2 regions of the Arthrobacter oryzae genome follow, and region 2 is predicted to be linked to the other one. Evidence: riboswitches for the same ligand, from Rfam matches in the RefSeq annotation. Region 2 holds a riboswitch; the other holds the start of a gene.

Region 1 (3,437 bases), 750 kb from region 2:
GGGCACGGCCACCAGCAGGATGGCGCCCCACCAGAAATGCTCCACGAGCCACCCGCCGAAGATGGGCCCGAGCGCGGCGCCGCCGGAGAAGCCAGCCGCCCAGATGGCGATGGCAAGCCGGCGCCGGTTGGGATCCGGAAAGATGTTCCGGATCAGGGACAAAGTGGAAGGCATCAGCATCGCGCCGAAAAATCCGAGGGCGGCGCGCCCTGTGATCAGCCACTCCGCGCTCGGGGCAAATGCCGTGGCGGCGGACACCGCGGCGAACCCGAAGCTGCCGATCAACAGGAGCCGCCGGCGTCCGATCCTGTCGCCGAAACTTCCCATGGCAACCAGGAGGCCAGCCAGGACCAGGGGGTACGCGTCAACGATCCACAGCAGCTGAACGCCGGTTGGCTCGAGGCTGCCGGCGATGGCGGGCAGGGCAAATGTCAGTGCGGTGTTGTCTACGGCGACCAACAAAACCGGGAACATCAGCAACGCCAGTGCAAGCCAATCCTGTCCGCGTTTCGGTGTGTGGAGACTGCTGCCGGGAACAGGGCGGCCTGCTGCAGCGGAGCTCCGCGTGAAAGTCGGGGTGACCGGCGTCGAAGGTGCTGATGTGTTTCCCATGACAATAACTATACCGTCCGGACGGTACAGTTAAGAAACCGGCCCACCAACCGGGCATGATAGGAGCCATGGCCAGAAAACCCGTTGCGCGCGAAGCTGTGCTGGACGCCTTTGAATCCCTCCTGATCGAAGTGGGCGAACGTGCCGCCACGCTGGACGCCGTTGCCCGGCGCGCCGGCGTTTCCAAAGGCGGGCTGCTGTACCACTTCCCGAACAAGGAGGCTTTGATTTCGGCGTTGCTGGAACGGATGGACCTGCTCGTTGCGGGAGATCTGGACGTGATGGCAAAAGCTCCGGAAGGGGCTGCGGCCTACTTCATACGGTCCTCGCTCTGGGCGGGAACCCCGCTGGACCGCGCGTTTGTTGCTGCCACGCGGCTCGCCGAGGTGGCCCACGCGGAAACGATGCACCGGTTCGCGGCAGTCCAGCGGAGCTGGCTGGAGCTTTTGGCCGGCGACGTCGGGCCGGCCATGGCCAAGGCTGTCCTCTATATGGGTGACGGCCTGTACTACAACGCCATGCTGGCCAGCGGCCCCGGTGCCGCCCCGCCGGAAATGAGCGGCGACGTCGACAGCCTCCTGGCCGCCGTCGAGCGGCTCCGCGGCTGACGTCCGTCATGCGGCGCCGGGCTGGACGGCAGAGTTTGCAGACTGGACCGCCGCGTAGGACAATTGCAGCTGTGACTGTTGTCACCGCTAACTAAATATGCCTTTGATCTGCGGCGGGAGAGTTCTGCAAGTAGGTACAAGCAGGCGCCGTAGGAGCAAACCCTCCCCAGGAATCTCTCAGGCCCATGTACCGCCGCGGCAAGGCAACTCTGGAAAGCAGCAGGCTGTCCGCTGGGACGTGCCTGCTCACCGACGGTGCAAGCGGAGCCATGCGTAAGCTGGTCCCCGCGGAAACTCTCAGGTCCAATACAGAGCGGGGAGGAACCCGAACCACTGCGGCGCATCCGGCGCTGCCATTAGTAATGGAGTTCCTTCGTGACGGTTAGTTCAGTCTCCACCACCTTTGTCGACCGGCATATTGGCGCCCGCCGCCAGGCCGATATCGACACCATGCTCAAGTCTGTCGGTTACGACAGTGTCGATTCGCTGGTTGATACGGCAGTCCCCAACGACATCCGCCAGGACGTTGCCCTCCGCCTTCAGGACGCCCTCAGCGAGGTTGAAGTCCTCGGGGAGCTGCGCAAGCTGGCTGCCAAGAACAAGACGGCTGTGCAGATGATCGGCCAGGGCTACTACGACACCGTGACCCCGCCGGTGATCCGCCGTAACGTCCTGGAATCCCCGGCCTGGTACACCGCCTACACCCCGTACCAGCCGGAAATCTCCCAGGGCCGTCTCGAGGCGCTCCTGAACTTCCAGACCATGGTCCAGGACCTCGTGGGGCTGCCCATCGCCAACGCCTCCCTGCTGGACGAAGCCACCGCTGTGGCCGAAGCGGTGTTGATGATGCGCCGCGCCAACAAGAACAAGACCGCCCACGACGGCAAAACCGTCCTCGACGCCGATGTGCTGCCCCAGACCATCGCCATCGTCAAGGGCCGCGCCGAGGCACTCGGCTTCGAAGTTGAGGTTGCGGACCTGTCCCAGGGACTTCCCGACGGCATCATCAACGGCATCGTGCTGCAGCAGCCGGGCGTTTCCGGCCGCGTGTTCGACCACTCCGCGGTCATCGCCGCCGCCAAGGAACGCGGCGCGCTGGTCACCGTCGCGGCTGACCTGCTCTCGCTGACCCTCATCACGCCTCCGGGCGAGCAGGGTGCGGACATCGCCGTCGGCTCCACCCAGCGCCTGGGTGTGCCGCTGTTCTTCGGCGGTCCGCACGCCGCCTACATGGCCGTCCAGAAGGGCCTCGAGCGCTCCATGCCTGGCCGCCTGGTGGGTGTGTCCAAGGACAACGCGGGAACTCCGGCCTACCGCCTGGCACTCCAGACCCGCGAGCAGCACATCCGCCGCGAAAAGGCCACGTCCAACATCTGCACCGCGCAGGCACTGCTGGCCATCGTCTCCTCCATGTACGCCGTCTACCACGGCCCCGACGGCCTGAAGGCCATCGCCGAGACCGTCCACAACCACGCCCGCACCCTGGCAGCGTCCCTGCAGGGTGCCGGCCTCGAAGTCCTGCACGGCAGCTTCTTCGACACCGTCACTGTCCGCGTTCCGGGCAAGGCCGTTGAAATCGTTGCGGCTGCGGAGGCCAAGGGCATCAACCTGCGCGGCATCGACGCCGACACGGTGGGCATCTCCACTGACGAAACCACGACGCCGGAAATCGTCGCCGCCGTCGCCGCCGTCTTCGGCGCCGAGGTTGCCGACACCGACGCCGACGCAGGCTTCGCCCTTGACGCCGCCGTCGAACGTTCCTCGGACTACCTGCAGCACCCGGTCTTCAACACGCACCGCTCCGAAACCCAGCTGCTGCGCTATATCCGCAAGCTCTCGGACCGTGACCTCGCGCTGGACCGCACCATGATCCCGCTGGGTTCCTGCACCATGAAGCTGAACGCCACGGCCGAGATGGAAGCCATCTCCTGGCCGGAGTTCGCCTCCATCCACCCCTTCGCACCGGACTCCCAGACCGAGGGCTGGCGTGAACTGATCGAAGGCCTGGAAGCGGACCTCGCCGAGATCACCGGCTACGACCAGGTCTCCATCCAGCCCAACGCCGGCTCCCAGGGCGAGCTCGCGGGCCTCCTGGCGATCCGTGGCTACCACCTGTCCCGTGGCGATGACCAGCGCAACGTCTGCCTGATCCCCGCCTCCGCGCACGGCACCAACGCTGCGTCGGCCGTGCTGGCCGGCATGAAGGTGGTTGTGGTG
Region 2 (3,437 bases):
TACGCTCCACCGGTGTGGCCGCGTTGCGCTGCTCGATACGCAGCATCTTCCGGCCTTCTGGTGCCAGTGTCATAGTTCTCTTTCCTTCAACATTCGGCTCAGCATTCGACGACGTTGACGGCGAGGCCGCCCATGGCCGTTTCCTTGTATTTGGAGGACATGTCCTTGCCGGTCTCACGCATGGTCACGATCACCTCGTCCAGGGACACCCGGTGCGTCCCGTCACCCCAGAGCGCCATCTTCGCGGCATTGATGGCCTTCGCGGCCGCGATCGCGTTCCGCTCGATGCAGGGGATCTGCACCAGACCGCCGATCGGATCACACGTCAGCCCCAGGTTGTGTTCCATCGCGATCTCCGCCGCGTTCTCCACCTGCTGCGGCGTCCCGCCCATCACCTCGGCCAGACCGGCAGCGGCCATCGAGGACGCCGAGCCCACCTCGCCCTGGCAACCCACCTCGGCACCCGAAATCGACGCCTGCTCCTTGTAGAGCACACCAATGGCGGCGGCGGCCAGCAGGAACTTCACCACCACGTCCTCGCGGTCCGCCTGCGTCGCCTTGTCCATGCCCGGCGCGAAATGCAGGGCGTAATACAGCACCGCCGGGATGATCCCGGCCGCCCCGTTCGTCGGCGCGGTGACCACCCGGCCACCCGAGGCGTTCTCCTCGTTCACCGCCAGGGCGATCAAGTTGACCCATTCCTGCCAGTACTTCGGATCCCGGTACTCCGGATCCTGGGGATCCTGGTCCCGGGTCTCCTTCATCAGCCGTTCGTGCCAGTCCGGGGCCCGACGGCGGACCTTCAACCCGCCCGGCAGCAGCCCCTCACGCTTCAGCGACACCGCGACGCACTCCTCCATCACGGAGTAGATGTGCAGCAGCCCCTCGCGGATCTCCTCCTCGGACCGGGACGCGCGTTCGTTGACGAACATGATCTCCCCGATGGACAGGCCCTTGGACTGGCACCGGCCCAGCAACTCCGCAGCGGTCCGGAACGGCAGCGGCAGCTCCTTCTTGGACTCCTCCAGCTCCTGCCGGGCCGCGTCCTCCTCGCCCTCACGAACAATAAACCCGCCGCCCACCGAGAAGAACGTCGCCTGGTGCAGGACCTCCCCGGCACCGTCAGTGACCGTGAACGTCATCCCGTTCGTGTGCCGCGGCAGGATCGTCAACGGCCGCAGCACCATGTCCTTCACCCCGTACGGCAACGCCACACCCTGCCCGTCACCGGCGCCGGCCAGCTGCAGTTCCCCGGTCTCCGCGATCGCCGCCAGCCGCTCCTCCACCTCCGCCGGCAGGATCTTCTCCGGATGGTAGCCCTCCAACCCCAGCAGGATGGCCGTCATCGTCCCGTGCCCGTGCCCGGTCGCAGCCAGCGAGCCGTACAGGTCCACCCGCAGCGACGCCACCCGGTCCAGGTCACCGGACGCCTTCAACTCCTCGGCGAACACCGCGGCAGCACGCATCGGACCCACCGTATGCGAACTCGACGGTCCGATTCCGATGGAAAAAAGATCAAAGACACCAACAGCCATAGCCGGGGTCCTTAGGTGCCCGGGCGCAGCGGGGCGGGGGTTTTGGGGAACAACTGAACGGTCACGAGGAACTCCATATTTCAGGTGGCACAGGGTGCCACGATGATTCGGGTTCCTCCCCGCTCTGTATCTGACCTGAGAGTTTCCGCGGACCCTGCTGTTACAGAGTGCCGCTTGCACCGTCGGTGAGCCCGGAGACCGGACTACTTTCCAGAGTTGCCTCGCCGCGGCGGTACGTGGGCCTGAGAGATTCCTGGGGAGGATTTGCTCCTACGGCGCCTGCTGAACGTACCGGCAGGACTCTCCCGCCGCAGATCAAAAGCGTGTGCCACCTGTCGGTGACACGGCTCACACATTATCCCGTCCGGCGGACAACATGCAACAGAGTCACTTCGTGTGGATCATTCCCGGCCACGAAAGGGCCGGGAACGGCGTCGGGGCGAGCCAGGCCCCGGCTAGAGGAACACTGCGGTGAACATCGCCGTTCCGCCGGCTCCGAAGGCGGCGAGGATAAGGCCCACCGAGAGGCTGCCCTTCGAGACGACAAAGACGGGGCGCGTCGATTCAGCGGGGTTCGCCGGGTTGTAGAGCACCGGGATCCGGGTGCCGATGATTTCCTGGTCCGCACCGTAGATGTCTGACTGGCCAAGCCACCGCCGGCCGTGGGAGTCCGGGAACTCGTAGGACGGGGCAAAGCGGTGCTGGCCATTGCTGGCGGGACCGTCTTTCCCGTGCAGGTTCCCGGTCACTGTGGCCTGAACCGGCACCCAGCCGCGTTGTGCGTACCGCCGCCGGAATGAGCCCGCCAGGGAGAACCCCGTGATGAGCACCCCCACCACCAGGAACATCGCGGGTACCCCCACGAACAGCGCTTCTATGGACTCCATGCTCAGCTCAGCGGGAGGATGCTGATGAACAAGAATGACCCCGCTGCAATCGCCGCGAAGCACGGGATGAGGCAGCCGATCACCGTACTGTCCTGGGACGACACCTGGAACGACTGGTTGGGATTGATGGGGTTATACATCACTTCCACCGAAGACCCCGGATCCGGCTGGCTGGCGTACGACACCTCGGATTCGCCGGCGAACAGCGTCCCGCGGGGATCCGCGAACTGGTAGGTGGGGTAGAAACGCCGGCTGCGGCTGCCGCCGCCTCCGCCGTTGGTCCAGCCGGCCACGCTCCCGGTGACGGTCGCCTGGACCCTCGGCCAGCTGGCAGTGAGTTGTTCGCGGCGCTTGGTCTTCCGCGAAAGATGGACAATCGAAAAAATCACGCCGGCAACAAACAGCGCCCAAATGATGTACAGCGCGATCTTCACGTGCCCCCCCAGGTTCCAGTCACCAAGAAGTATGCCATCGGCCGGCGGCTGCCCCGCATTCGGGGCGGCCGCCGGCCGGAACCTGGCGGTCCTAGGACGTGAGGTGCAGCGAGGAGGTAAGCGCCGCGTCGGCGTCGCGCAGCACCTTGGCCGCCACCTGGAGACCTTCGATCCGGCCCAGCGAAACGTCCTCGTGCTCGATGTTGACCAGCATGTTGGGGTCCACCTCGTACAGGGCGCGGAGGAACTCGGTCCAGTAGGCAGTGTCGTGCCCGCGGCCCAGCGCGACGAAGTCCCACGCGGAGTTCTTAGGCCATTCGTTGGCCCACTCGTCGCCGCCGAGGTTGGTGCGGCTTTCCTCGGGCGCGAGCCGGCGGAAGCTGTTGTCCAGCACGCCATAGAGCGCGGCGTTCCCCGTGTTGACGCGGACGTCCTTGGCAGCTGCCTGGAACACCAGCGGGCCGAGCTCCCGGACCACTGCGACCGGATCCATCTGCTGCCAGAACAGGTGCGAGGCATCCAGCTCAACGCCAACGTGCGTGGCGCCAGTAAGCTCGATGAGCTTGCGGACGTCAGCGGTG

What was found. A riboswitch is a leader RNA that binds a small molecule or an ion and turns the genes downstream of it on or off. The one in region 2 is predicted to bind glycine.
Region 1: another riboswitch for glycine. It lies ahead of gcvP (aminomethyl-transferring glycine dehydrogenase); the one in region 2 lies ahead of Q8Z05_RS08345 (L-serine ammonia-lyase).

What each region holds. Positions count from the first base shown of each region.
Region 1 is NZ_CP132204.1:2,555,146-2,558,582, forward strand. It holds gene Q8Z05_RS11780 (MFS transporter) at 1-612, opposite strand, end outside; gene Q8Z05_RS11785 (TetR/AcrR family transcriptional regulator) at 681-1,220, shown strand; glycine riboswitch at 1,325-1,423, shown strand; glycine riboswitch at 1,425-1,542, shown strand; gene gcvP (aminomethyl-transferring glycine dehydrogenase) at 1,596-3,437, shown strand, end outside.
Region 2 is NZ_CP132204.1:1,805,326-1,808,762, reverse strand. It holds gene lipA (lipoyl synthase) at 1-73, opposite strand, end outside; gene Q8Z05_RS08345 (L-serine ammonia-lyase) at 99-1,535, opposite strand; glycine riboswitch at 1,756-1,853, opposite strand; gene Q8Z05_RS08340 (DUF3592 domain-containing protein) at 1,991-2,422, opposite strand; gene Q8Z05_RS08335 (DUF3592 domain-containing protein) at 2,425-2,856, opposite strand; gene Q8Z05_RS08330 (sugar phosphate isomerase/epimerase family protein) at 2,948-3,437, opposite strand, start outside.